Regions from separate parts of the Micromonospora sp. DT63 genome, predicted to be linked through region 3. Evidence: riboswitches for the same ligand, from Rfam matches in the RefSeq annotation. Region 3 holds a riboswitch; each other region holds the start of a gene.
The links. Region 3 has a riboswitch for S-adenosylmethionine ahead of ACLQ27_RS21940 (ABC transporter substrate-binding protein). Riboswitches for the same ligand answer to the same signal wherever they lie in the genome.

Region 1 (9,426 bases), on a different contig from region 3:
GCTGCGCGGGCGGCGAATGCCGACCGGCCGGCACGGCGGTTACGGTGGATGGGTGCGTGACCCCAACATCTCCCGATCCGTCGCCGGGCAGCTCTCGCCGGTTCGCCGTACGGCCGACCTGCGCCGACTCCGCGCCGAGCGCTTCGACGTGCTGGTCATCGGGGGCGGGGTGACAGGTGCGGGCGCCGCCCTGGACGCGGCGTCCCGGGGCCTGAAGGTGGCCCTCGTCGAGGCCCGCGATTTCGCCTCGGGCACGTCGAGCCGATCCAGCAAGCTCATCCACGGTGGGCTGCGCTACCTGGAGCAGTTGGAGTTCCACCTGGTCCACGAGGCGCTGACCGAGCGGGGCCTGCTGGCGACCCGGCTCGCGCCGCACCTGGTCCGCCCGGTGCCGTTCCTGGTGCCGCTGCCGGCCGGCCGCGGCCTGCGGGACCTGCCCGCGCGGATCTTCCGCCGCTCGTACTACGGCGCGGGCGTGGCCACGTACGACGCCTTCGCCGGCCTCTTCGGCGGTGGCCGGGGCATGCCGCTGCACCGGCACCTGACCCGCGAGGGGGCCCGGCGGATCTTCCCGAGCCTGCGGGCCGACGCGCTGGCCGGGGCGATCCGCTACTACGACGGGCAGGTCGACGACGCCCGGCTGGTCGTCACCCTGGCCCGCACCGCGGCCAGCCTCGGCGCCACAGTGGTCAGCAGCGCCCGGGCCGTCGGGCTGATCCGGCAGGCGCGGGAGGTCACCGGCGTCCGGGTCCGCGACCTGGAGGCGCCCGCCGGGTCCCCGGACGCCGAGTTCGAGGTGCAGGCCCGCACGGTCATTGCCGCCACCGGTGTGTGGAGCGACGACATGTCCCGGATGCTCAACGACGTGGGCCTGCGGCCCGGCGTCCGGGTGCGCGCCTCGAAGGGGGTGCACCTGGTGGTGCCCCGCTCGGCGATCACCGGCGAGACGGGGCTCATCCTGCGTACGGCACGGTCGGTGCTCTTCGTCATCCCGTGGGGCGGGCACTGGATCATCGGTACGACGGACACCGACTGGCGACTGGACAGATCCCACCCGGCGGCCTCGGCCAGCGACATCGACTATCTGTTGGAGCAGGTCAACACCGTGCTGGACCGGCCGTTGACCACCGCCGACATCGAGGGCGTCTACGCCGGGCTGCGGCCGTTGCTGGCCGGTGAGGCCGACTCCACGTCGAAGCTCTCCCGCGAGCACGCAGTGTTCGAGCCGATGCTCGGGCTGCTGCTGGTGGCCGGCGGTAAGTACACGACGTACCGGGTGATGGCGTCCGACGTGGTCGACCGGGCCGTACGCCGGTTGGGTGGCGCCCGCGCGTCGCGTACCGCCGACCTGCCGCTGCTCGGCGCGGACGGCTACCCGGCGATGTGGCGCGACCGGGCCGACCTGGCCCGCCGGCACGGCGTGCCGGTGGGCGTGGTGGAGCACCTGCTGGAGCGGTACGGCACCCTCACGCTCGACCTGCTGGCGCTGATCGACGCCGACCCGTTGCTGGCGTCCCCGCTGGCCGGTGCTCCGGAGTACCTGGCGGCGGAGGTCGCCTACGCGGCGCGGGCCGAGGGTGCGCTGCACCTGGAGGACGTGCTGACCCGACGGACCCGGATCTCCTTCGAGACCAGCCACCGTGGCCTGGAGTCCGCCGAGCACACCGCCGAGCTGATGGGTGCGGTGCTCGGGTGGGACGCGGCGAGGAGCGCCCGCGAGGTCGAGAACTACCGTGCGCGGGTGGAGGCGGAGCGGCAGTCCCAACTGATGCCGGACGACGCCGGGGCGGACGCGGCCCGACTGGGCGCACCTGACGTACGGGGTTACGCGGCGGACCGGGGTGACGACGACCAGGCCGAGCTGCGCCCCACGCCACAATGACCGAAAAGTAACGTTACCGAGTGGTAACTATCGATACCGGCCCGGATGGTGGTTTCGAACGCTACCTACGGTGGGGTAGGTTTCCGCGCGTGCTGTACCGCGCGCGCCCCCGTCTCCTCACCCCCCTTCTTGCCGTGGCGCTCGCCGCCGCCCTGGCCGGATGTTCGCTGTTCGGCGGCGACGACGCCGACAAGCCGGTCGCCCAACCGCCGGCCGGCTCGGCCGCCGGTGTGCCGGCGCCCGAGATCCCGACGACAGTCGCCGCGGGCCAGGTCAGCCTGATCCAACGGCTCGGCGCCGACGCCCCGCTGCGCACGTTGAGCGTCGAGCGGGACGGCTCATGGCAGTGCCTCGACTGTGCCGGCGACGGGGTCACCTCCCGGGGCAGGCTGGCCGCGGAGCAGACCGAACGCCTCCAGGTCCTGCTCGCCGACCCCCGGCTCGCCGAGGAGACCGACCAGGTCCGGCGCTACCGGACCACCTGTATCGACGCGCTGACGTCCAGCCTGCTCACCTCGTCCGGGCTGGTCACCTCGCAGGACTGCCCGGGTGAGGAACGCCCGACGGTGGCGGGGGAGATCCTGTTGCTGCTCACCCAGGCGACACCCGCCGAGGTCAAGGGCTGACGCGGCCCGTCAGAGCACCTTGCCCGGGTTGAGCAGGCCGGCCGGGTCCAGCGCCGCCTTGATGGCCTGATGCACCCGGACGCCGACCGGGCCGATCTCGGCCGCCAGCCAGTCCCGCTTGAGCAGCCCCACCCCGTGCTCGCCGGTGCAGGTGCCCCCCAGGGCCAGGCCGAGCCGCATGATCTCGTCGAACGCCCGCCGGCCCCGCTCCACGCTCGCCGGGTCGGCCCGGTCGACGACGATGTTCGGGTGCATGTTGCCGTCCCCGGCGTGCCCCACCACACCGATCGGCACCTCGCAGTCCGCCGCGATCCGGGCCACCCCGTCCAGCAGTTCGGCGAGAGCGCCCCGCGGCACCGCCACATCGTCGATCACCAGGCCGCCGTTGCCACCCGGGTGGGTGTCGGCCGCGAACTTCTCCATCGCCGGGTGGGCCAGGCGGCGGGCCTGCAACAACGCCGCGGCCTCCAGTGCGTCGGTGGCCGCGTAGACCTCCTCGGCGCCAGCCGCCTCGCACACCTCGGCCAGGGCCGCCAGGTCGTCGCCCGCCCGGTCGCCGGTGTCGGCGGCGGCCAGCAACACCGCCTGCGCGTCGGTCCGCAGCCCCATCGGCTGGTACGCCTCGATCGCCCGCAGGTGGGTCTGGTCCAGCAGTTCCAGCAGGCTGGGCGTGAGGCCCCGCGCGGCGATCCGGGCCACCGCCGTGCCGGCCGCCGCCGTGGAGCCGAAGACCGCCACCAGGGTCAGCGAGTCGGCCGGGGCCGGCCGCAGCGCCACGGTCACCTCGGTGATCACCCCGAGGGTGCCCTCCGAGCCGACGAAGAGCCGCGTCAGGTCGTAGCCGGCCACCCCCTTGGCGGTACGCCGCCCGGTGCGCAGCACCTCGCCGGAGGCGAGCACCACCTCCAGGCCGAGCACGTACTCGGTGGTCACGCCGTACTTCACGCAGCACATGCCGCCGGCGTTGGTGGCCACGTTGCCGCCGATCGTGGACGACTCCCAGGAGCCGGGGTCCGGCGGGTACCAGAGGCCCTGCCTGGCGACCGCCGCGGCGAGCGCGGCGTTGACCACGCCGGGCTGGACCACAGCGATACGGCCCACCGGGTCGATCTCGCGGATCTCGTCCATCGCGACGGTGCTGATCACCACCGCGCCGTCCACCGCGTTCGCCGCGCCGGCCAGCCCGGTCCGCGCGCCCTGCGGCACCACAGGTACGCCGTGCCGTGCCGCCGCCCGGATCACCGCCACCACCTGCTCGGTGGTGCGGGGGCGGGTCACCACTGCCGGGACTCCGGCGGCGCAGAGGTCGGCCTCGTCGCGCTGGTGCAGGCGCAGCAGGTCCGGGTCGGTGAGCACGGCGTTCTCGCCCAGGGCGGCGCGCAGGTCGTCGAGGAGTCCGGTGGGGGCCATGCCGCCGAGGCTAGGTCGCCGACCACCGATCATCAACGCGGGCTAGCTTGGGCACCATGCTCTACCTGGACCGGCCGGCCTGGCCGTGGCGCGGTCGACTCTGGTCGCACCTGATCAGCGACGTCTCCTACGCCGAGTTGCACGCCTTCGCCGAGGCGCTTGGCGCACCCCGGCGCGGCTTCGACCGGGACCACTACGACATCCCGGCCGACCGGTTCGCGGCGGCGGTGTGGCTCGGGGCCCGGGTGGTGCCGAGCCGGGAACTCGTCAGGTTGCTGCGCGACGCGGGACTGCGTCGCCCGAAGCACCTCGTCAAGCCGGGTTCGTCGGCGATCCGCTGAGTGCGGCCAGCTCACGGCGCAGGTTGTCGCGGGCCGGCTGCTCCCACCGGTCGGCGAGCGGCGGCAGCCGGAACAGCGCGGGCAGCGCCAGCAGCCCGGTGAGCACGGTGGCCCGTCCCGTCCGGAAGGCCGGATCGGGCACGTGCGCGTACTCCCGCCGGATCGCCGCCGCGTAGCTGTCGTAGGCGGCCGGCGGTCCGGCCAGCACGGCGAGGTCCGCGTCACAGAGCAGGGCGCCGTCGGGGTCGCCAGGGCCCACGGCGTGCCCGGCGGTGAGCAGGACCAACCGGCGCACCTCGGCCACCGCGGGCGCCGGCACCCCGAGGCCGGTGAGCAGGTGCCCGGCCAGCGCGGCACTGTCCCGCTCGTTGGTGTCGCCGGGGGCCCGCGGGTCGTAGACCGCGTCGTGGCACCAGGCGGCCAACCGGACCAGGTCGGGTCGGTCGGCCGACGCGGCGTGCCGGTCCACCACATCGAGGACGGCGCTCAGGTGCGCCACCGTGTGGTACTGCCGGTGCGGCTCCCGCCACCGGGCCAGCAGCTCCTCCCCGGCCCGGGTGGAGCGCTCGTCGGGTCTCGCCCCGGCGTCACGGGCCGCCGCCCGCCACCGGTCCAGCAGATCGGCCACCGCCCGAGTCTGCCGCATCCGTGCGCCGCACGCGGGAGAGAGGATTCAGGGCCCCCGCCACGGGTAGTCGCGCCCATGGCGGTGGCCCGGGACAAGAAACCTCCGGTGGTACGGCGTACCCCGCTGCGCGAGGGCCTGGTGGACGTCGACGGGGCGCGCATCGCCGAGGCCACCCAGCAACTGCGGCACCGCGGCCGGGCCACCCTGCACGACCGGCTGCACCGGGTGCGGATGGCGGGTGGGCTGGCCGTCCAGGCCGGGTTGGCGGCCGGGCTGGCGTACCTCGTCTCGCACAAGTTGCTCGGCAACCCGCAGCCGGTCTTCGCGCCGATCTCCGCGGTCGGCACGCTCGCCGCGTCGGTCGGGCAGCGGTTCCGCCGGACCGTCGAGCTGATCGTCGGGGTGGGCGTCGGGGTGTTCGTCGGCGACCTCCTGATCTACTTCCTCGGCACCGGGGCGTGGCAGCTCGGCCTGGTGGTCACGGTGGCGATCCTGCTCACCATCTTCGCCGGGGCGAGCGTGGCCATCGTCATCCAGGCCGCCGCCACGGCGGTGCTGATCGTGACGTTGAGCCCGTCCACCCAGAACCTGGAGATCCCCCGCTTCGTCGACGCCTTTCTCGGCGGCGGCATCGCGCTGCTGGTGACGGCTGTCCTGTTGCCGCTGAACCCACTGCGTGTGATCAACCGGGCCGCCCGGCCGGCGCTGGACCTGCTCGCCGCCCAGCTCGACGCCACCGCCGACGGGCTGCGCGACCGGGACCGGGCCGGCATCCAGCGGGCGCTGGAGCGGCTGCGCAACAACAAGGACGAGCTGGCCACCCTGGCCGAGGCGATCGAGGGCGCGAAGGAGACGGCCACCCTGTCGCCGGCCCGCTGGCACCGCCGCGGCGAGCTGATCCACTACGCGGAGGCGGCCGACCCGATCGACCGCGCCATGCGTAACAGCGGCACGCTGATCCGCCGGTCCGTCACCCTGATCGAGGACGACGAGCCGGTGCCGGATCCGATGCCGGACGCGATCGGCCACCTCGCCGAGTCGGTCCGGCTGCTCAAGCACGAGTTCGCGGCGGGCGAGGAGCCGCAGAAGGCACGGGAGCGCTCGCTGCGGGCCGTCAGCGAGGCCGGCCGGGCGTACGGGGCGGGGGTCGGCTTCTCCGGGAGTGTCGTGATCGCCCAGATCCGGACCACGGCGAGTGACCTGCTGGTGGCCTCCGGGGTCGAGCAGGAGGAGGCGAACCGGTGGATCCGGACGGCCTTCGGGGAGCAGGAACGGCCGATCGGCGAACCGGCCGAGCCGGGCGAGGCGCCGAAGCCACCCACCGCCCCGCCGGTCGGCTGAGCGCGGGGCGGCGGGGCGTCCGGGGCAGGGACTCAGCCCGGCGCAGGCGCAGGCGCAGGCCAGCTCGGCTCAGGCCAGCTCGGCGAGCGCGGCCAGTAGGCGGTCGACCTGGGCGGCGGTGCTGCCCAGGCCGATGCTGGCGCGCAACGCGGTCGGCGGAAGATCCCGCCGGCCGGTACGCCCGGCGGCCTCGCCGAGCAGCCGCCGGGCCAGCGGGTGGGCGCAGAACAACCCGTCCCGGACGCCGATCCGGTGTTCGGCGGCCAGTCGGGCGGCCACCGCGGCGGAGTCCCGGCCGGCGACCACGAACGAGACGATGCCGACCCGGGGCGCGTCGGGGCCGAACGTGCGCAACTCCACCACGTGCGGCAGGGCGGCGAGGCCGGTGCGCAGCCGGGCCAGCAGCGCCTGTTCCCGGGCGGCCAGCGCCACCCGGTCGGCGTCGGCCAGCGCCGCGCACACCGCCGCCAGCGCCACCGCGCCCAGCAGATTCGGGGTGCCGCCCTCGTGTCGGGCCGGGCCGTTCGCCCAGGTCACGTCGTGGGTGGCCGGCCCGACGTGGCTGGTGGCGCCGCCGCCGGCGAGGTACGGCGCGGCGGCGTCCAACCAGTCCGTGCGGCCGATGAGCACACCCGTGCCGAACGGGGCGTACAGCTTGTGGCCGGAGACGGCCAGGTAGTCCACGTCGAGCGTGTCCCTGTCGACCGGGGCGTGCGGCGCGAGCTGTGCGGCGTCGAGGACGATCCGGGCGCCGTGGCGGTGGGCCACCCGGGCCAGCTCGGCGACCGGCCACAGCTCGCCTGTCACGTTGCTCGCCCCGGTCACCGCGACGAGCACCGGCAGCGCGGGATTGCTGTCGCGGCGCAGCTCGGTGAGGGCGGCGGCGAGAGCGCGGACCGCCCCGCCCGGGTCGGCGGGCACCGGCAGGCGCACCGAGCCGCGTGGCCAGGGCAGCAGGTTGGCGTGGTGCTCGCCCGCGAAGGTGACGACTGTCGTGCCGGCGGGCAGCGCCCGGGCCAGCAGGTTGAGGGCGTCGGTGGTGTTCCGGGTGAAGATCACGTGGTCGTCGGCGCGGGCGCCGAAGAAGTCGCCTACCGTCTGCCGGGCCCGCTCGTAGGCCAGGGTGCAGCGCCGCGACAGCGCTCCCGCGCCGCGGTGCACGCTGGCGTACCAGGGGAGCAGTTCGGTGACCGCGTCGGCCGCGGCCCGCGCGCACGGCGCGGTGGCCGCGTAGTCGAGGTTGATCTCGCCGGGCACGCCGAGCACGTCGAGCGCCGCCGACGGCTGGGGCGCGACGGTGGGCAGGGCGGGCAGCGAGGGTACGAGGGTGACGGACACGCCGGAACCTCCGGGGTCAGGGACCCCGGGTGTGGCCTCGGGACGGGGTCCGCGCTTGCCCAGCACGCCGATCGGGCTGGGCCCGGTCATCACCCGGGGCACCCCACCGCGAACTCGACGAGGGTTGCCGGCCAGCAAGCCGGGGCTTGACGCTGGCGCTCGTGACCTGCCGGCAGCATAGCGGCTGTGGATGCGGCCGAACCAGCCGGCGGCGGATGGCTACGCTGACCGCATGGCCGACACCCCGCCCGGTGCACCCCTGCCGTCGCCGCCGCACCCGCCGGCGGCCCCGCCCGTCGGCGGGTCAACCGGGATCCCGCCGCGCCGCTTCGGCTGGCTGCGGTTCCTGGTGCTGGCCGGGGTGGTGCTGTTCATCGCGGCGTGCGCGGTCTTCATGGTCATCACCCTCGGCCAGTCGCTGGGCGTACAGGCGCTGCTGGTCGGGGTGGGCGCTGCGATCCTGCCGGTGCCGGTGCTCGTCGCGTGCTTCCTCTGGCTCGACCGCTACGAACCGGAGCCCCTGAAATACCTGATCTTCTGCTTCGCGTGGGGCGCGTTCGTCTCCACCGCCGCCTCGTTGAAGGTGAACGAGTTCGCCGCCGGGCGGTTCGCCGACTGGGGGCTGCCGGACGCGCTGACCGGCGTGCTGGTGGCGCCGTTCATCGAGGAGCTGACGAAGGCGCTCGGCCCGATCCTGCTGCTGGTGTTCCGGCGGCGGGAGTGGTCCGGGATCACCGACGGCCTGGTCTACTGCGGGCTCTCCGCGGTCGGCTTCGCGATGGTGGAGAACATCCTCTACCTGGGCGGGTACGGCTATGCGGCCGGCGCCGACCGGTACGGCCCGGCGACCGGCGCCCAGCAGGTGATCGCCATCTTCATCGTGCGGATCCTCCTGTTCGGGTTCGCCCACCCCCTCTTCACCTCGATGACCGGTGTGGGGCTCGGTGTCGCCGCCCGGACGGCCGACCGGCGGGTCCGGGTGCTCGCTCCGATCGCCGGCCTGCTGCTGGCGATGATGCTGCACGGCACGTGGAACCTGCTGCCGACGCTGACCCAGGCCACCGGCGAGGCCGTGATCATGCTGTACGGCTTCCTGGGTCTGATGGTGCCGGTGTTCTTCGGCGTGGTCGGGCTGGCCGTGTGGCTGCGCGCCTGGGAGGGGCGGCTCACCGAGCGGACGCTGCCCGACTACGTCCGCGCCGGCTGGTTGAGCCCGCCCGAGGTGGCCGCGCTGAGCAGTCTGGGCCGTCGGCACGCCGCCCGTAGCTGGGCACGCCGGGTCGCCGGGGACGCCGGGGTGCGGGCGATGCGCGGATACCAGCTCGCCGCGACCCGGCTGGCCCTGCTGCGCGACGGGACGCTTCGTGGTCTGGACCGGAAGCCCGCTGACCGGGAGCGGACGTTCGCCGAGGAGCGGCAACTGCTGGAGGCGATCACCGCGTACCGGTCGTACTTCGTGGGTCGCGACCCCCAGGCCCCGGTGGGTGTCTGGGACGGCAGCCGTTACCACCTGCGCTTCCCGGACGGTACGCAGCGACCGGTGGACGCGCCCGACGAGCCGGTCGTGCCGATCCCGGTGGTGCTCGCCCCGCCGCCGCCTCCGATGGGCTACGCGCCGCCCAACTGGCACGGTCTGCGCCCCGCAGCGCCGTGGCCGCCGCCCGGTCACCCCTGACGGCGGTCGGCGGGCTCAGGTCATCAGCGTGGTGAGGAAGTCACCGAGCCCCTGCGCCATCGCGATCAGCGCGGCCCCGATCGCCTTGAACATCTGCGCGGCGCCGTCCGGGCGGAACGCCATGAAGTAGATCAGGAACGCGACGCTGCCCCAGGTCAGCAGTTTCTTCACGAATACCGGCATCG
Region 2 (9,426 bases), on a different contig from region 3:
CGCCTCGCCGACCGGGGAGGCGGTGCTCTTCGTCAAGCTCTACGACGTCGACCCCGACGGCGCGGCCACCCTGCCGAACGGCCTGGTCGCCCCGATCCGGCTCACCGGCCTGCCGCAGCGGGTGCAGGACGCCCGCCCGGTCACCGTGACGCTGCCCGGGATCGTCCGCCGCGTCGAGGCCGGCCACCGGCTGCGGCTGGTGGTGGCCACCTCCGACCAGGCGTACACCACGCCGGCCGCGCCGACCGTCTACACGGTGGCTGCGGACGGCGCGGTCAGCCTGCCCACCGTCAGCGGCGAGCCGATCCCCACCGCCGCCACGATCTGGCGCTGGGTGCTCGCCGGCCTGCTCGCCGCCATCGTGATCGGGCTCGTCGTGGTCGTCGCCCTGGTCCGCCGCCGGCACCGCCGCCAGGACCGCTCGGTGCATCCGGAGTACGCGGACACCCCGCTGGCCGTACGCGCGCTGCGCAAGGAGTACGCGGACGGCTTCGTCGCGGTGTCGAACGTCGACTTCGAGGTGCACCCCGGTCAGGTCGTGGGTCTGCTCGGGCCGAACGGCGCCGGTAAGACCACCACCCTGCGGGTGCTGATGGGGCTGACCCAGCCGACCGCCGGCGAGATCTACGTCTTCGGTCGTCGGCTGGTGCCCGGCTCGCCGGTGCTGTCCCGGATCGGCGCGCTGGTGGAGGGGCCCGGTTTCCTGCCGCACCTGTCCGGTCTGGACAACCTGAAGGCGTACTGGAAGGCCACCGGCCGGCCGGCCGAGGACGCGCACTTCGACACGGCTCTGGAGATCGCCGGGCTGGGCGACTCGGTGCACCGGAAGATCAAGAATTACAGCCACGGCATGCGCCAGCGGCTCGCCATCGCCCAGGCGATGCTCGGCCTTCCCGAGCTGCTGGTGCTGGACGAGCCGACCGACGGGCTCGACCCGCCGCAGATCGCCGAGATGCGCCGGGTGCTCCAGCGCTACGCCACCGACGGTCGCGCGGTGCTGGTCTCCAGCCACCTGCTGGCCGAGGTGGAGCAGACGTGCACGCACGCCGTGGTGGTGAACAAGGGCCGGATCGTGGCGTCCGGGCCGGTGCAGGAGATCGTCGGCGAGTCGCCGAGCGTGCTGTTCGACGTGACCGATCCGGTGGCGGCGCGGGCGGTGCTGGACCGGCTGCACGGCGTACGGGTGCTGCCGGAGAGCGACGGGCAGCTGGTGGTCGACACCAACGGCACGGCCCGCAGCGAGGTGGTGGCGGAGCTGGTGCGCGCCGGCATCGGGGTGGACCGGGTGGTGCCCCGGCGACGCCTGGAGGACGCGTTCCTCGCCCTGGTGGGCGAGAACTCTCGGGGAAGCGGTGACCGGTGATGGCTGGATCTTCCGTCGAGGCGCCGGTGGGTGTCACCGACCCGGCCGGTGCGGCCCGGGGCTACCGCCCCTCGGCCACGATGCCCTTCGCGGCGGAGTTCCGCCGGCAGGCGTCCCGGCGGCGGACCCAGCTGGCGCTCGGGTTCATGGTGCTGCTGCCGCTGATCATCCTGGTCGCCTTCCAGTTCAACTCCGGCGGCGACGACGACAACGGCAACAACGAGTTCGCCAGCCTGGTCGACCTGGCCACCTCCGGCGGGCTCAACTTCACCCTCTTCTCGATCTTCGTGTCGGCGTCGTTCCTGCTGGTCGTGGTCGTCGCGCTGTTCTGCGGCGACACGGTGGCCAGCGAGGCGAGCTGGGGCAGCCTGCGCTACCTGCTGGCCATCCCGGTGCCCCGGGCCCGGCTGTTGACGGTGAAGCTGGTGGTCGCGCTCGCGTACTCGGGGCTGGCCCTGCTGCTGCTGGCCGGCACCGCCCTGGTCGCCGGCACGCTGCGCTACGGCTGGTCGCCGCTGCGCAGCACTGTCGCCGCCGAGCTGGAGCCGACCGAGGGGCTGCTCCGGCTGCTGGCAGTGCTCGGGTACCTCGCGGTCGTACTCCTGGTGGTGGCCGGCCTGGCGTTCCTGCTGTCGGTGACGACGGACGCCGCGCTCGGCGCGGTCGGCGGAGCGGTCCTGCTCTGGATCCTGTCCAGCATCCTGGACCAGATCACCGCGCTGGGCGGTCTGCGTGACTTCCTGCCCACCCACTTCAGCACCGCCTGGCTGGGGCTGCTCTCCACGCCGGTGCAGACGGACGACGTGGTACGCGGCTGCATCTCGGCGATCAGCTACGCGACGCTGTTCTGGGGGTTGGCGTTCTGGCGGTTCACCCGCAAGGACATCACGTCGTAGCCGCCTTCCAGGCGCTCACGCCGATCCGGCCGGTGTTGCCCACGTCGACCGGGCCGTGCGGGTCGACCTCCTCGGCCGGCTGACCGGCGGCGGGCGCGATCGTCAGGTACGCCCCGGCGGTGGCCACCACCGTCGGATCGGTGACCAGGTTGCGCCAGAGGACGGTGGCGACGGCCCGCTCGCCCTTGTGCAGCGTGATCGGCTGCGGCGGCTGATCGAAGCCCGACGTGATCTCCTTCGCGCCGTTCACCACCCGCAGGATGATCGGCTTGCGCTGCTCGTTCAGGACCCACACCACCGGGTAGCCGTTGAGCTGGTAGGGGCGGTCGGCGCAGTTGACCAGTTCCAGGCCGAGGGCGCGCAGGCCCATCGCCGCGTCCCCGCCGGTGGACCGGATCCGGACGCCGGAGGCCGGGCACTCGGCGACCGGGTCGGCGCTCGCCGACGGGGTCGTGGCGGGCCTGGGCGGTGGCGGGCCCGTAGGGTCCCCGCCCGCGTCCCGATGTTCGTCGGTGGTGCAGGCGGTGAGTAGAAAGGCCGCCGCGACCGCCGCGACGACCCGTCGCCGTGCTGCCGTACCGAGGGAGATCATCCGCCGATCCTCGCCCACCCGGGCGTTCCGCCGCAGGCCGGCCCCGCGCTCGCCACGGTCAGGTGCTGGTGCCACCGGCGATCCGCTCGGCCTCGCCGGTGGTCCTCCGCCCCACAGCTGGGGCAGCTCGACAGGCTGTACGGCCCCCCGGCGGGCGATACGTTCTGGCGGGAGCGCTCCCATACTGCGATATATTCCGATCGGGGATTTTCCCACCAGCAAGGAATTTATTAACTTCGATACATTCGTGGCCCACCATTGAAGAGATCTGTCCCCTTCGATGGAGGTCTCCATGAACGTCTCTCGGCTCGGCGGGCCGACCCTGTCCCTGTTCCGCATCGTGACCGGCCTGCTGTTCATGCTGCACGGCCTGTCCTCGGTCTTCGGGTTGTTCGGCGGCAACCCCATGACCGGTGCGGCCATCCCGCTCGGCTCCTGGCCGGGCTGGTGGGCCGCGCTGATCCAACTGATCTGCGGCGCGCTGGTGCTGGCCGGGCTCTTCACCCGGCCCGCCGCGCTTCTCGCCTCCGGCTCGATGGCGTACGCCTATTTCGTGGTCCATCAGCCCGAAGGCCTGCTCCCGCTGCGCAACGGCGGTGAGTTGTCGGCGCTCTTCTGCTGGTCGTTCCTGCTGGTCGCGGCACTCGGCTCGGGCCCCTGGGCGCTCGACGCGCTGCTCGCCCGGCGTCGCGCCGACGCCCCACCGGCCTCGGTGAGCGACCCCGCCCCGGTTTCCGCCTGACCGCACCCGAAACCGCGCGTCGCCGGAGCCTCAACGAGGCGGCTCCGGCGACGCGCCCGGTCAGGGTCGGGCCGGCTCGGGCCTGGTCGGGCCGGGTCGATCGGAAGTGGAAGCAGGCGGGGCGTCAGGCCGGAGGGCGCGGGGCGAGGACCGCGTCCAGGAGGCCCGGGTACCGCTGGTCCACCTCGTCGCGGCGCAGCCGGACCAGTCGGCTGGTGCCGGCGGCCCGGGTGCGGGTCAGGCCCGCCTCGCGCAGCACCTTCAGGTGGTGGCTGCGGGTCGCCTTGGAGACGCCGAAGTCGAAGCTGCCGCAGGCTGCCTCGCCGCCCTCGGCGAGCGCCCGCACGATCTGTAGCCGCACGTCGTCGGCGAGTGCGGCCAGCACAGCGGTGACCGGTACGGCGGCCAGGTCGGGTTCGTGCGGCTCCATGTGACCAGTGTAACCCTTGTTCGACAACTTTCGAACAACACCCTATGGTCGGTGTCGTTGGTTCGAAGATACTCGAACATTGGAGCTGACGATGCGATCCCGCGCCGCCGCCTATCCGCTGCTCGCCGTGCTCGCCTGGGGCGCGATGTTTCCGATCCTGGCCAGCGCGCTGAGCCGGGTCGATCCACTCAACCTGACCACCGCCCGCTACCTGTTCGCCGCCGTCATCCTGGTCGCCATCCTGCTGGTCCGCGAGGGCGCCACCGCGCTGCGGCTCAGCGGTCGGGGAGTCGAGGTGGTGGTGCTCGGCGTCGTCGGCTTCGCCGGCTTCAACCTGCTCACCAACCTGGCGCTCGAACACGCCGCCCCGCAGCAGATCTCCCTCTTCGTGGCCACCACACCGGTCATCACCCAACTGGTCCGGTGGGCGCGGGACGGCGTACGACCGAAGCCGCTTCTGCTGGCTCTCTCCCTGGTGGCGCTCCTCGGAGTCGGCCTGGTGATCACCCGCGGCAGCCTGGCCGGTCTCGGCCAGTTCGGTCTCGGCGGCCTCATGATGATCGGCGCGGTGCTCGGCTGGGGCATCTACACCCACGGCGCCAGCCGGTTCGGCGCCTGGTCGCCGCTGCGCTTCACCACGCTTACCGCGCTCGCCGGCACGGCCGCCATGCTGGCCGCGAGCATCGGCGCCGACGCCGTCGGGTGGCAGCACGCGCCGGCCGCCGCCGACCTCGTGGCGGTCGCCCCACAACTGGCGTACGCCGTGATCGTCGCCGCCGTCGTCGCGGTGCTGGCCTGGAACACAGGTGTGCAGCGGCTGGGCTCCGCCAACGCGGCCCTGTTCATGAACCTGGTCCCGGTGACCACCTTCGTCGTGCAGATCGCCCGCGGCTACCGGCCCGAGGCCATCGAGCTGGTCGGCGCCGCGATCACCATCGCCGCCCTCGTCGCGGCGAACCTCGCCACCAGGGCACGGACCCGGTCGTCGTCCCTGCCGCAACCCACAGCGGTCACCGACCCGGCCGCGGTGGTCGACCCGGTGGCGGTGGCCGCCCGCTGACCCACTCACTGGGATACCCGGTGGAGGCGACAGGCAACGTTGCCTAGACTCGACGGCACAACTGCATACCTCATCCAGAGGGGCTGAGGGATACGGCCCGACGACGCCCCGGCAACCACCCCGCGCGCTCACCGCTGAGCGACAGGCGGGGCAGGTGCCAATTCCGTCCCCGCCGCACCGTGCGATGCGGGGAAAGATGAGAGGACTCTCGACATGACGTCGACGCTCGCCGCCTCCGGCATCGACACCTCCGCCAGCCCCGCCCGCGCCCTGGTCTGTCGCGCCTGTTCGGCCCGCTACCCGCTCGCCGCCCAGCACGCCTGCTACGAGTGTTTCGGCCCCCTCGAAGTGGACTACGACACCGCGGCCCTGGCCACTGTCACCCGCGAGCAGATCGAGGCGGGCCCGAACAACATCTGGCGGTACGCCGCGCTGCTGCCCGCCGGCCAGGACCCGGCCACCCGGGTCACCCTCGACCCGGGGCTGACCCCGCTGGTGGCCGCCCCGCACCTCGCCGCCGAACTGGGCATCACCGCACCGCTGTGGGTCAAGGACGACAGCGCCAACCCGACCCACTCGTTCAAGGACCGGGTCGTCTCGGTGGCGCTGACCGCCGCGAAGGCACTCGGCTTCACCCGGTTCGCCTGCGCGTCCACCGGCAACCTGGCCAACTCGGTGGCCGCGCACGCCGCCCGAGCCGGTGTGCCCTCGGTGGTCTTCATCCCCAGCGACCTGGAGCAGGGCAAGGTCATCACCACCGCCGTCTACGGCGGCGAGCTGGTCGCCATCGACGGCTCGTACGACGACGTCAACCGGCTCTGCGGTGAGCTGGTGGAGACCGACGAATTCGAGGACACGGCGTTCGTCAACGTGAACGTCCGGCCGTACTACGCGGAAGGCTCCAAGACCCTCGGTTACGAGGTGGCCGAGCAGCTCGGCTGGCGTATCCCGGCCCAGGTGGTCATCCCGATGGCCAGCGGTGAGCTGCTCACCAAGATTGACAAGGCGTTCTCCGAGCTGGTCGAGATCGGCCTGGTCGAGGCGCCGGCCGGCGGCTGGAAGGTCTTCGGCGCACAGTCGGCCGGCTGCAACCCGATCGCCGCCGCGCTGCACGCCGACACGGACACGATCACCCCGGTCAAGCCCACCGGCATCGCCAAGTCGCTCAACATCGGCGACCCGGCAGCCGGCCTCTACGCCCTGGAGGCGGTCCGGCGCACCGGCGGTTGGATGGAGTACGCCGACGACGACGAGATCCGCGCCGGCATCCGCGACCTGGCCCGCACCACGGGCGTCTTCGCCGAGACGGCGGGCGGGGTGACCGCGGCCGTGCTGCGCAAGCTGGTCGAGTCCGGGCGACTCGACCCCACGGCGGAGACTGTCGTGTTCAACACCGGCGAGGGCCTGAAGACCATCGACGCGGTGGCCAGTCAGGTCGGCCCGACCCACCACATCAAGCCCAGCCTTCGCGCCGCCCGCGACGCCGGCCTCCTCGGCTGACCCTCGTGCCGCGCCGGGCGACCTGCCCGTAACTGGGTTTTCGCTGTGAGTATGGAAAACCCGCCGGTCTGGACTTGACGGCAGGAACCGGACGGCGCAAGATGCTCCGTGCGGGAGGGCATTTCGCCGGAGACTTTTGAAGTTCTTGCGACCCAACGCCGGAGGCGTTGTGCGAGTGTCCCTCCCGACCACGTCCGATGAGGCCAGCGAATATTCGCTGGCCTCATCGCTTTTGCGGCTGTCAGGCTCCCGGGCATGAGCATCACGATCACGTCGTTCGACGGCGCCGACCGGGCCGCTGTCGACGAGGCGTACCGGGTCGGGGCGGCGGCCAACGAGGCCGACCTACCGGACTTTCCGCCCTTCTGCCGGCGTCGCTTCGACGCGCTGTTCCACACCCCGGCACCCGGCACCCGATCGCTCTGGGCACTGGCCCGGCTGGACGGCGTGCCGGCCGGATACCTCCAACTCGACCTGCCGCAGCTCGACAACACCGACAACGCCACCGCCGAGCTGACGGTGCGTCCCGACCTGCGGCGGCGCGGCGTCGGCCGGGCGCTGCACGAGTACGGGGTGCGACTGCTGCGGGAGCACGGCCGCAAGCGGGTGGTCGCGATGACCGTCCGCGCGCTGCCCGGCGGTGCGGCCCGTTCCGGGGCGGGCGACGCGTTCGCCGCCTCGACCGGCGCGCAGTCCGCCCTGGCCGAGGTGCGTCGCCGGCTGGAGATCGCCGACATCGACCGACCTGCCCTGCGGGCGGCGCTCGCCGAGGCCGGGCCGCGGGCCGAGGGCTACCGGTCGGTCTGCTGGCAGGGCAGCACGCCGCAGGAGTACGTGGCGGACATCGCCTACCTGGACAGCCGGCTGTTGATGGACGCGCCAATGGGTGACGTGCAGTGGGAGCCGGAGCAGGTGGACGCCGAGCGCATCCGGGGCAACGAGCGCGCGTTGGACGCCCGGGGCCGGCGGCGCTACCACCTCGGGATGCGGCACGAAGCGTCCGGTCGGCTGGTCGCCTGGACACTGCTCGACGTGGGCGCCTCCGCCGACTGGCACGCCTTCCAGCAGATCACCATCGTCGACCCGGCCCACCGTGGGCACCGCCTGGGCCTGATCGCCAAGGCGGAGAACCTGCACCACCTGCTCACCCACGAGCCGGCGGTACGCGTCATCGACACCTGGAACGCGGCCAGCAACAGCTACATGGTGGCGATCAACGAGCAGCTCGGCTTCCGCCCGGTGGACGCCTGGAACAACTGGCAGCTCACCGTCTGACGGGTATCGGCGCTACTGCTCGCCGACCGGACTCAGGCATGATGGCTGGCATGACGGAGACCCCGCATCCCCTGTACGACAGGCACGCCGACACCCTCAACCGTGCGCTGACCGCGATCACGGAGCGGGGCTACTGGTCCGCCTATCCCGAGTCCCCCAGCCCCCGCGTGTACGGCGAGACCGCCGCCGCCGACGGCAAGGCCGCCTTCGAGGCGTACCTGGGTGGTGATTTTCCGCTCGACCAGCCGGGCACCGGCGAGCGGATCGCCACCGAGACGAGCCCGTTCGGGGTCGAGCTGGCGGTGCGTTACCCGCACGCCGGCACCGACGAGCTGATCGCCGCCGCCTCCGCCGCGCTGCCGGCCTGGCGCGACGCCGGCCCGCAGGCCCGCGTGGGCGTGTGCCTGGAGATCCTCGACCGGCTGCACAAGAACATCTTCGAGCTGGCCAACGCGGTGCAGTTCACCAGCGGGCAGGCGTTCGTGATGGCCTTCCAGGCCGGCGGCGCCCACGCGCTGGACCGGGCGCTGGAGGCGCTGGCGTACGCGTACGCCGAGATGACCCGGCACCCCGGCACGGCCGGCTGGGAGAAGGCCGCCGGCAAGGGCGACCCGCTGCGGATGACCAAGACCTTCCACGTGGTCCCGCGTGGGGTGGCGCTGGTGATCGGCTGCAACACCTTCCCGACCTGGAACTCGTACCCCGGGCTGTTCGCCTCGCTGGTCACCGGCAACCCGGTGATCGTCAAGCCGCACCCGCGCGCGGTGCTGCCCCTGGCCATCACGGTGAAGTACGCCCGGGAGGTGCTCGCCGAGGCCGGCTTCGACCCGAACCTGATCATGCTGGCAGCCGAGGCGCCCGGCGAGAAGCTCGCCAGCGACCTGGCCCTGCACCGCTCCGTCAAGATCGTCGACTTCACCGGCTCCACCGAGTACGGCGACTGGCTGGAGACGCACGCCCGGCAGGCGTCGGTCTACACCGAGAAGGCCGGACTGAACACGGTGGTCATCGACTCCACCGACGACTTCGCCGGCATGTGCCGCAACCTCGGCTTCACCCTGACCCTCTACAGCGGCCAGATGTGCACCACCTCGCAGAACATCCTCATCCCCGCCGGTGGCATCGAGACCGACCAGGGCCACAAGAGCTTCGACGAGGTGGCCGGCGGGATCGCCGCGGCGGTCGGCAAGCTGACCGCCGACCCTGCCCGGGGCGTCGAGCTGACCGGCGCCATCGTCAACGACGGGGTGCTGGAGCGGCTGGCCGAGGTCACCAAGGTGGGTGAGCCGGTCCTGGAGTCACGGGCCGTGGCCCACCCGGCGTACGCCGACGCGGTGGTGCGTACCCCGACGATCGTGAAGCTGCGCGCGGACGACGCCGAGACGTACGGCCGGGAGTGGTTCGGGCCGATCTCGTTCGCCATCGCCACCGACTCCACCGCGCACAGCCTGGAGTTGCTGCGCCGGACGGTCGGCGAGAAGGGCGCGCTGACGGCCGGGGTCTACTCGACCGACGAGGCCGTGCTGGACGCGACCGAGGCGGTGGCGATCGAGGTCGGGGTGCATCTG
Region 3 (9,426 bases):
ACCCATGAGCGGCCCGAGCAGGTGCGGCGCGGTCAGGCACGCGGCCAGCAGCCCGCCGAGCAGGGCCGGCCGGGCCACCCCGACCTGCGACACGGTGGCCAGCAGCACCACGCCCACTGTCGCGCCGGCGTCCGCGCCGCGGGCGAGCGTCGCGGCGACGAGGTAGCGGGGCAGGGCTCCACGTCCGGTGGTGACCTGCACGGCGGTGTCGAGAGATCCGCTCACCCGTACCTCGCTACCCACTCCGCCACTCGATGCACCATCGAGGCGAGATGTCCGGTTTGGCGGGCGACAGTCGGGAAACCGAAAACAGGGGGTGCGGATGTGGCCGGGCGTGGGATGGTTCGACGTGGATGCCGTACCCGTGGTGACCCGCGCGAGCGGGCCGCCCGGCCGGGGGCGCGGGCGCACACCGCGCCGCCCGCGGCGGCTTCGACGAGGAGAGGCAGGGCCCATGCAGGCTCAGCGCAGGCCACCGCGCACGGAGCGGAGCCAGACCAGCCACGACCGGACCGGCGGCGGGATGACCGGGGCGGCCACGCCCCTGACCATCTGGGCCGCCGCCGTGCTGCTCGGTCGCATCGGCGCCGGTGACGACGACAGCGAGGACGAGCGGCACATCCTGCGCGGCATCGAGTGAGCCCGGCGCCCCGCCGCTAGAGCCAGCCGCGCCGCTTGAAGACCAGGTAGAGGGTTCCGCAGACCAGCAGCATCAGCAGCAGCGCGAACAGGTAGCCGAAGCGCCAGTTCAGCTCCGGCATGTGGACGAAGTTCATGCCGTACACGGTGCCGATGAGCGTGGGCGCGAACAGGATCGCGGCCCACGAGGAGACCTTCTTCAGCTCCTCGTTCTGCGCGTAGCTGGCTGCGGTCAGGCTGCGCATCTCCTCGTTCTGCTGCTGTGAGACGAGGGTGGCGTTGACGGTGAGGATGTTCTGCAGCAGGTGCCGGAACCCGTCCACCCGCTCGACCACCTGGGTGAGGTGGTCGGTCACGTCACGCAGGTAGCGGAGCAGTTCCTCGTCCGTGCCGTAGCTGCCGGCGCCGGTGGCCAACGCGTCGAGCATGGTGAGCAGCGGCCGGGCGGCCCGCTGGAACTCGATGACCTCCCGACTGAGCCCGTAGATGCGCCGGCTGGCGTTCGGGTCACCCCCGAAGACCTGGGTCTCGATCTCGTCGATGTCATTCTCCAACCCGGCGACCACCGGCGCGTACCCGTCGACGACCTGGTCGAGGATCGCGTACAGGACCGCCTCGGGCCCCTGGGCCAGCATCGGCGCGTCGGCCTCCATCCGCCGCCGCACCGCGGCCAGGTCGGGCACCTCGCCGTGGCGGACCGTCACCACGAAACCGGGCCCGATGAACAGGTGCAGCTCGGAGAACTCGACCTCCTCCCGCAGGTCGTCGTAGCGGGCGGCACGCAGCACCACGAACAGCGTGTGCCCGTACCGCTCCAGCTTGGGTCGCTGGTGGGCGTTGATCGCGTCCTCCACCGCCAGGTCGTGCAGGCGGAACTCGCGCGCCAGCGAGGAGATCTGGTCGATGTCGGGCCGGTACAACCCGATCCAGGCCATCGCGTCGTCCTGCTCCTGGAGGCAGGAGTACGTCTCGGCGAGGCCGGCCGGCGAGGCGAACCGGTGTCCCCGGATGTAGACCGCACTGTCCACCATGCCACCGGCGGGCGGGGGCGGTGCCGGCGGTGGCGGCACGCTGACGCGGGTCTCGTGCTCGTCGAGCTGACGGCCGAAGCCACCACCCGGGCGGAAGCGACGGCCGCCGACCATGACCCGCTCCTTCCCCGGTGGCATCCGATCCGGCGGCCTCCCGGCCCGACCGGGCGGTTCGGTGCGGGGCGCCGGAGGCGCTGCATCCCCTCTGCCCCCGGGCCGAAACCCTCCGACTCGCCGGCCGCCCCCACCGGGGACGGGCGGGTTCGGCGTACCCGGGGACGGGCGCGTGCGACCGGGCGGATACTCGCGGTGACCATGGGCGGAGGACGGGGGAAGCGCCGGTGCAGGGCGACAGGCGCGGTGGGCGGCTGCGCGGCTGGCTGCTCGACGGCGGTACGGAGCGGGCCGCGCGGCATTCCGGCCCGGGCGGGCGCCCGCCCGAGGATCGGCACCACCCGTGGTGGAAGGTGATGTGCCTGACCGGTGTCGACTACTTCTCGACGCTGGGCTACCAGCCGGGCATCGCGGCGCTGGCGGCCGGGGCGCTGGCGCCGGTGGCGACGCTGGTGCTGGTGCTGGTGACGCTGCTGGGCGCGCTGCCGGTGTACCGGCGGGTGGCTGTCGAGAGCCCGCACGGTGAGGGTTCGATCGCGATGCTCGTACGCCTGCTGAGCTACTGGCCGGGCAAGCTGTTCGTGCTGGTGCTGCTCGGTTTCGCGGCCACCGACTTCATCATCACCATCACCCTCTCGGCGGCGGACGCGACAGCCCACATCGACGAGAACCCGTTCTGGCCGAGCGGGCTCAAGGGACACGAGGTGCTCCTCACGCTGCTGCTGGTGGCACTGCTGGGCGCGGTGTTCCTCAAGGGATTCGGCGAGGCCATCGGGATCGCCGTCGTCCTGGTGGCGGTCTACCTGGGGCTGAACGCGGTGGTGATCGCCGACGCGCTGTGGCGGGTGGTGACCCATCCGAGCGCGGTCGGAGACTGGACGAACGCGCTGAGCACCGGGCACGGCGATCCCCTGCTGGTGGTCGGGTTGTCCCTGCTGGTGTTCCCGAAGCTCGCGTTGGGCCTGTCCGGTTTCGAGACCGGGGTGGCCGTGATGCCGCACATCCGGGGGGATCGCGCGGACTCGGAGGACCGGCCGTTGGGCCGGATCCGGGGAGCGCGGCGGCTGCTCACCACCGCCGCCGCGACGATGAGCGTCTTCCTGATCACCAGCAGCGTGACCACCACCGTGCTGATCCCGCCGGAGGCGTTCCAGCCGGGCGGGCCGGCGAACGGCCGGGCGTTGGCCTACCTGGCGCACCAGCACCTCGGCGGCGTGTTCGGCACCGTCTACGACCTGTCGACGATCGGGATCCTGTGGTTCGCGGGCGCGTCGGCGATGGCCGGGTTGCTCAATCTCGTACCCCGTTATCTGCCGCGGTACGGCATGGCCCCGACCTGGGCGCGGGCGGTCCGGCCGCTGGTGCTGGTCTTCACCACCGTGGCGTTCGTGATCACGGTGGTCTTCTCCGCGAGCGTGGACGCGCAGGGCGGCGCGTACGCCACCGGGGTCCTGGTGTTGATCACCTCGGCGGCGACGGCGGTGACCCTCGCGGCGCGACGACGGCGCCAGCGGGGGCGGACGTACGCCTTCGGGACCATCGCGTTGATCTTCGTCTACACCACTGTGGCGAACGTCGTGGAACGCCCCGACGGCGTCAAGATCGCCGCCTGTTTCATCGGCGGGATGATCCTGGTGTCGGTGCTGTCCCGGCTCATGCGGGCCTACGAGCTGCGCGTCGACCACGTCGAGCTGGACCCGACCGCCGCCCGGATGATCGACGAGCGGGCCACCCGTCGGATCCGCCTCATCGCGCACGAGCCGGAGCGCCGCGACCCGGCCGAGTACCGCGCAAAGCTGGCACAGACCATGGCGGACAACGACTTCCCCGACGACAGCGACGTCATCTTCGTCGAGGTCCACGTCACCGACCCGTCGGACTTCGAGACCGAGCTGCCGGTGCGCGGCAGCGTGGCGCACGACAGCTACCCGGTGCTCAGCCTGACCGGCTCGTCGGTGCCCACCGCGCTCGCCGCCCTGCTGCTGGAGATCCGCGACCGGAGCCGGCGACGGCCACACATCTACTTCGAGTGGAGCGAGGGTGGCCCGGGTCGCAACCTCCTGCGCTACCTGGCGTTCGGGCAGGGCGCCATCGCCTCGGTCACCCGGGAGATCCTGCGTCGCCAGGAGCCCGACCCGCGCCGCCGGCCGCACGTGCACGCCGGTTGACCTGCCGGTCGAACCGTCGCGGACGGTGAGCGTGGTCATAACGGCTGGACGGTCCACCGGTCGGAGCTGCTAGCCTCGGCGCAGGTCATGAGTGCCAGCGCGAAGCCCCGGCTCGCTGGCCGGCAACCCTCCTCCGCGGTGGGGTGCCCCGGGTGAAGACCAGGCACCGGCAGGACGCCGGCGCAAGCGTGGCCTGGCACCCAGGTCAGCAACAGACCCGGGAGACCGTATGCGCATCATCCTCAGCCCCACGCCACCGGCCGGTCGGCTCATGCCGACCCTGACCCGGCGTCGCCACGTGGACCTGATGCGAATGCGCAGCGCAGCGTGTACCGCCACCTGACGCGCTGACCCCCCTCCCCTCCCCGGGCGCCCTCGCCCACCCCACTCGACCCTCGCGTCGATCATGAAGTTGTTGCCCGTCCGACCGGCGTGTCGGGGCAACAACTTCATGATCGACCGGGTCAATGCACCCTTTTGGAGACACCCGTGCGATCTTTTTCTGTCCTGAGCCGTGTGGTTGCCGTTGGGGCGGCCCTTCTGGTTGCCGGCGGGTTGGCCGCGTGCGGTGGCGACGACTCGTCGGGCGCCGCCGGCAACCCGTACGGGCTGGCGCAGGCCGGCGTGCTGCGGGCCGGCACGCTCACCGACGCCCCGCCGAACGTGTACCTCAAGGACGGTAAGTTCACCGGCTTCGACAACGACCTGCTGACCGCGGTGGCCGGCAAGCTCGGCCTGACTGTCGAGTTCGTCGGAACCGACTTCTCCGCGCTGCTCTCCCAGGTCAACAACCACAAGTTCGACGTCGGCAGCTCCTCGATCACGATCACCGAGGCGCGGAAGAAGACAGTCGACTTCGGCAACGGCTACGACTTCGGCTACTTCGGGCTGGACGTGCCGGCCGGCTCGCCGATCACCGGGTTCGACCAGCTCGCCGGCAAGCGGGTCGTGGTGGTCCAGGGCACCGTCCAGGACGACTACGCCACCGGCAAGCAGCTCGACCCGGTGCGGGTGCCGGACTACAACGGCGCGATCAACCAGCTCAAGGCGGGCACCGCCGACGCGTGGATCGCCCCGGCGGAGATCGGCGAGAAGTCGGCCGCCGACAGCAAGGGAAAGATCACCGTGGCGGCCAAGCAGCTCAGCCCGGCACCCACCGCGTACGCCGTGGCCAAGGGCAACGACAAGCTGCGCGAGGCGCTGAACAAGGGCCTCGACGAGGTGATCGCCGACGGCACCTGGAGCCGGTTGCAGGCCCAGTACTACCCGGGCCGCCCCATCCCGGCGGACTTCACCCCGGGCAGCGGCACCGTAGCGGCGCCGTCCGCATCCGCCGTGCCGTCGGCGTCGGCGTCGGCTGCGTCCTGAACCGGTGACGAGCGAGCAGGGCGGTAGGAGAGGCGACCGATGGATCCGTTGAGCACCCTGTGGGAGACCTTCTTCGACGCCGACGCGATGCGCGAGGCGCTGCCCGAGATGCTGACCGTCGGGCTGCCCAACACGCTGATCCTGGCGGTCTCCGCCGCCCTGCTCGGCACGGTGTTCGGCCTGCTGCTGGCCGTGGCCGGCATCTCGCGCAGTCGATGGCTGCGCTGGCCGGCGCGCGTCTACACCGACGTCTTCCGCGGGCTGCCGGCCGCGGCGACGATCCTGCTGATCGGCGTCGGGCTGGCACCGCTCGGCATGCGGGTCTGGGGACCGGACCCGTACCCGCTGGGCGTCCTCGCGCTGTCGCTGATCGCGGCGGCGTACATCGGGGAGATCTTCCGCTCCGGCATCCAGTCGGTGGAGGCGGCCCAGTTGGAGGGCGCGCGGGCGCTCGGCTTCTCCTGGGCCGACGCGATGCGGCTGGTGATCATCCCGCAGGGCATCCGGCGGGTGCTGCCCGCCTGGGTCAACCAGCTCATCGCGCTGATCAAGGACTCCAGCCTGGTCTACTTCCTCGGCCTGGTGGCCAGCCAGCGGGAGCTGTTCCGCATCGGGCAGGACTACGCGGCCACCACCGGCAACGAGTCCGCGTTGCTGCTCGCCGGGCTCTTCTACCTGGCGTTGACCGTCCCGCTGACGCACGTCGTCAACTGGATCGACAGACGGCTGCGCAACGGCCGGCCGGCCACCGCACCCGCCGACGACGAGGACGACGACCTGGCGCTGGCCGGGGCCCCGGAAGGAGACCGGCGATGACCACCACCGCGACCACCACCTCGGTGAGCCTCCAGGCGCGCGACGTCCACCTGGCCTTCGGGCCGAACCGCGTGCTGCGGGGCGTCGACCTGAGCGTGCAGCGGGGTGGGACGGCCTGCGTGATCGGGCCGTCCGGGTCGGGCAAGTCCACTCTGCTGCGTACCCTCAACCGGCTCATCGAGCCCGACCGGGGCGACGTGCTGCTGGACGGGCGCAGCGTGCTGCGCGACGACCCGGACGCGCTGCGCCAGCGGGTGGGCATGGTGTTCCAGCAGTTCAACCTCTTCCCGCACATGAGCGTGCTGCGCAACGTCACCCTTGCTCTGCGGCGGCTGCGCAAGCTCGGCGAGGACGAGGCGGTGGCGGTCGCCCGCGACCAGTTGGAGCTGGTGGGGCTCGCCGGCAAGGCCGATGCCCGGCCGGCGCAGCTCTCCGGTGGCCAGCAGCAGCGGGTGGCGATCGCCCGGGCGCTGGCGCTGCGGCCCGAGGTGATGCTCTTCGACGAGGCCACCTCGGCGCTCGACCCGGAACTGGTCAAGGGGGTGCTCGGGGTGATGACCGACCTGTCCGCCGCCGGAATGACCATGGTGGTGGTCACCCACGAGATGGGCTTCGCCCGGCACGTCGCCGACACCGTCGCCTTCATGGACCGGGGTGTGGTGCTGGAGGCCGGCCCGCCGGAGGGGATCTTCGAGGGGGCCGAGCATCCCCGGCTCCGCCGCTTCCTCGCCCAGGTGCTCTGAGACGGCCGCTCAGCCGGCCTGGATGCGCAGGTGCAGCGCGAACGCCTTCAGGTCGCCAAGCAGCTCCAGGATGGCGTTGCGGTACGCGACCGACGCCCACAGGTGCAGCTCCTCGTCGTCCAGCCCGCCGAACGCCAGCGAGAGCGCCTTGCGCCGACGCCGGTCGAGCACCTTGTGCGGGCGGGCGAGCAGGTCGCCCTCCCGGCGCAGCGCCTGAAGGTAGGCGGCCACCGCCTCCTGGTAGTGCCGCCCGGCGACCCGCTCCAGCAGGGTGAACTCGAAGACGTTCAACGCCGCCTCGGAATCCCAGTACGCGGCGTCGCGCACCGGCGCGCTCGCGAAGTGCCGGCCCATGGCGTGCCGGGCCTCGTAGAGCAGCAGCACGCCCCGGCCGGTGGTGCTCAGCGGTCGGCGGGGCGACGGCAGGCGCAGCGTGCGTACCGGCGCCGCGGCGGTCAGATCCACCGCGCCGGCGTACGTCGGCATGCGGTGCGTTCCCGACGTCGGCTCCGGCAGCAGGCAGGCCCGCTCCTGGTAGGGCAGCTGGCCACCGGTGGGCACGGCGCGCACCGTCGCGGCGTGCAGCTCGGCCAGGGGTCGGTCGTCCGGGGCCTGGCCCGGCGGCAGGGTGAGCACGAGACCGTTGACGCCGGGCACCGGCACGCCCAGCACGCAGGAGGTGCGCAGGAACGCCCAGGTCGCCGCCGCCTCGCGGATGCCGCTCGCCACCGCCTGCGCGTCGGCCCGCCAGTCCTGGGCGATCCGCAGCCGCTGCGCCAGGTCGGCGGTCGCGGCGTCGTCGTGCGGGTACAGCTCCCGGACGGCCCGGGGCAGCGACCCGAGGCGCAGCTCAAGCGGGTCGCCGGTGGGTCGGGGCACGGCGTGCCTCGGGCAGTCGGCGGCGGAGTGCGGGTCACCGTCGACCGCGTGGCAGTCCCCCAGCCAGCTCGCGCCGGGTGGGCCGGCCGGACGGGCGAACGCGAGGTGGGGCAGCCGGCCGGTGCGCAGCACCGTCTCGTACTGGGGGCCGGTGCGCGCGGCGCGCAGCACGTCGAGTGGCAGCATCGGCGCCAGCGCCACCACCGCATCGAGGACGACGCAGTGCGGGCAGGCGTCGCGGACCTGGTAGCGGCGGAGGTGGTCCACGCCGGGCTGCTCCCACTGGACCCCGATGACTGCGTCGTCCTGCGCCATCAGGTAGAGGAACTGGGTGGCGACGCGTTCGCGGGTGACCGCCACCAGCTCGTCGAGGAACTCCCGCTCGGTGACCGTCCGCAGGTCGGTTTCGCTCCCTCCGGTGGTCATGGGCACCCCCTCGCGGGCCTAACGCATCGACGGACGCCGAACCGGTTCTTACCGTACCCGCCGACGACGTGCCCGAACGTCCCGCACGCGCGGGGGCGGTGTCACCAATCCGTCAGGCCGCCGGCGCCGGCCGGTGTCACTCGCTGGGCCCCCGCCCCAGCAGCCGGATCTCCTCATTGTCCAGGGCGGCCTGGAGCTCCTGGAGCACCAGGTCGTCGATCTCCCGGTTGTCGCGCAGCCGGGTCAGCTCCCGCCGCTTGTGGGCGAGGACGCCGAGGCGCAGGCGCTGGTCCAGCCGGCGTTCCTCGGCGGTACGCCCACCGCTGTCGTTGAAGTCCTCCAGGTGCCGCTGGTACTCGGCCTGCAGCCGGCTCACCGTCTCCCCCTCGACGCCGATCTCGGCGGCGACCCGGGGCAGCGCCTCCAGGCCGGCCTGGGTGGCGCGCTGGCGGGCCTGCCGGGCCTCGTCGACGCGTTCGGGGTCGCCGGTCAGCCCCGCCCAGCGCACCACCAGCGGCAGGGTGGTGCCCTGCACGAGCATGATCAGGACGATGACCAGCGCGGTGACGAAGATGATCAGGTCGCGCTCGGCCACCGGTGTGCCGGCGGCCGTCATCGTCGGAACTGCCAGCGCGGCGGCGAGCGACACGGCGCCCCGGAAACCGGCCCAGCCGGCCACGGTCCCCACCCGCCAGTCGGACGCCGGCTGGTCGTGGTCCATCATCCGGCGGCGGCGCAGCTTCGCCGACTCGGCCGTCAGGTAGACGAACAGCAGCCGGGTGGCGACGACGACCGGGGTGACCACCAGCACGATCGCCAGTGCCCGGCCCGGCGAGGTGCTGGAGATGCCCCGCACCGCGCGGGGGATCTGCGTGCCGAGCAGCACGAACAGGCCACCGTTGATGAGGAACGTGGACAGGTCCCAGAACGCGTACGCCAGCACCCGGGACCGGGCGCGGATCACCCGTGGACCGGCGTACGCCAGCACCAGGCCGGCCACCACGACGGCCAGCACACCGCTGGCGTGCACCGAGTCGGCGAGGAGGAACGCCGCGAACGGCGTCAGCACACTCAGCGCCCCCTCGCGCAGCGGGTCGTCGAGCCGCTTGCGGATCAGCACCACGGCGGTGCCCACCAGCAGGCCGGCGACCACTCCACCGACGCCGGCCCCGACGAACTCCTCGCCGATGCCCAGCACCCCCGGCCTCTCGCTCTGGGTGAGCAGGCCGACGGCCACCGCGA

Region 1: another riboswitch for S-adenosylmethionine. It lies ahead of ACLQ27_RS10850 (aminotransferase class V-fold PLP-dependent enzyme); the one in region 3 lies ahead of ACLQ27_RS21940 (ABC transporter substrate-binding protein).
Region 2: another riboswitch for S-adenosylmethionine. It lies ahead of thrC (threonine synthase); the one in region 3 lies ahead of ACLQ27_RS21940 (ABC transporter substrate-binding protein).

The regions. Positions count from the first base shown of each region.
Region 1 is NZ_JBNCKQ010000002.1:862,691-872,116, reverse strand. It holds gene ACLQ27_RS10880 (glycerol-3-phosphate dehydrogenase/oxidase) at 68-1,882, shown strand; gene ACLQ27_RS10875 (hypothetical protein) at 1,972-2,508, shown strand; gene ACLQ27_RS10870 (FAD-binding oxidoreductase) at 2,518-3,918, opposite strand; gene ACLQ27_RS10865 (DUF4031 domain-containing protein) at 3,975-4,259, shown strand; gene ACLQ27_RS10860 (HD domain-containing protein) at 4,231-4,905, opposite strand; gene ACLQ27_RS10855 (FUSC family protein) at 5,026-6,228, shown strand; gene ACLQ27_RS10850 (aminotransferase class V-fold PLP-dependent enzyme) at 6,298-7,533, opposite strand; SAM riboswitch class IV at 7,613-7,733, opposite strand; gene ACLQ27_RS10845 (PrsW family intramembrane metalloprotease) at 7,757-9,241, shown strand; gene ACLQ27_RS10840 (hypothetical protein) at 9,257-9,424, opposite strand.
Region 2 is NZ_JBNCKQ010000002.1:881,043-890,468, reverse strand. It holds gene ACLQ27_RS10960 (alpha/beta fold hydrolase) at 1-1,363, shown strand, start outside; gene ACLQ27_RS10955 (ABC transporter permease) at 1,363-2,259, shown strand; gene ACLQ27_RS10950 (DUF4232 domain-containing protein) at 2,249-2,851, opposite strand; gene ACLQ27_RS10945 (DoxX family protein) at 3,144-3,593, shown strand; gene ACLQ27_RS10940 (ArsR/SmtB family transcription factor) at 3,718-4,023, opposite strand; gene ACLQ27_RS10935 (DMT family transporter) at 4,115-5,083, shown strand; SAM riboswitch class I at 5,151-5,286, shown strand; gene thrC (threonine synthase) at 5,297-6,583, shown strand; gene ACLQ27_RS10925 (GNAT family N-acetyltransferase) at 6,839-7,858, shown strand; gene paaN (phenylacetic acid degradation protein PaaN) at 7,909-9,426, shown strand, end outside.
Region 3 is NZ_JBNCKQ010000006.1:84,252-93,677, reverse strand. It holds gene ACLQ27_RS21960 (MFS transporter) at 1-225, opposite strand, end outside; gene ACLQ27_RS21955 (hypothetical protein) at 455-640, shown strand; gene corA (magnesium/cobalt transporter CorA) at 657-1,784, opposite strand; gene ACLQ27_RS21945 (amino acid transporter) at 2,012-3,952, shown strand; SAM riboswitch class IV at 4,036-4,147, shown strand; gene ACLQ27_RS21940 (ABC transporter substrate-binding protein) at 4,469-5,320, shown strand; gene ACLQ27_RS21935 (amino acid ABC transporter permease) at 5,360-6,136, shown strand; gene ACLQ27_RS21930 (amino acid ABC transporter ATP-binding protein) at 6,133-6,879, shown strand; gene ACLQ27_RS21925 (hypothetical protein) at 6,889-8,184, opposite strand; gene ACLQ27_RS21920 (Na+/H+ antiporter) at 8,321-9,426, opposite strand, start outside.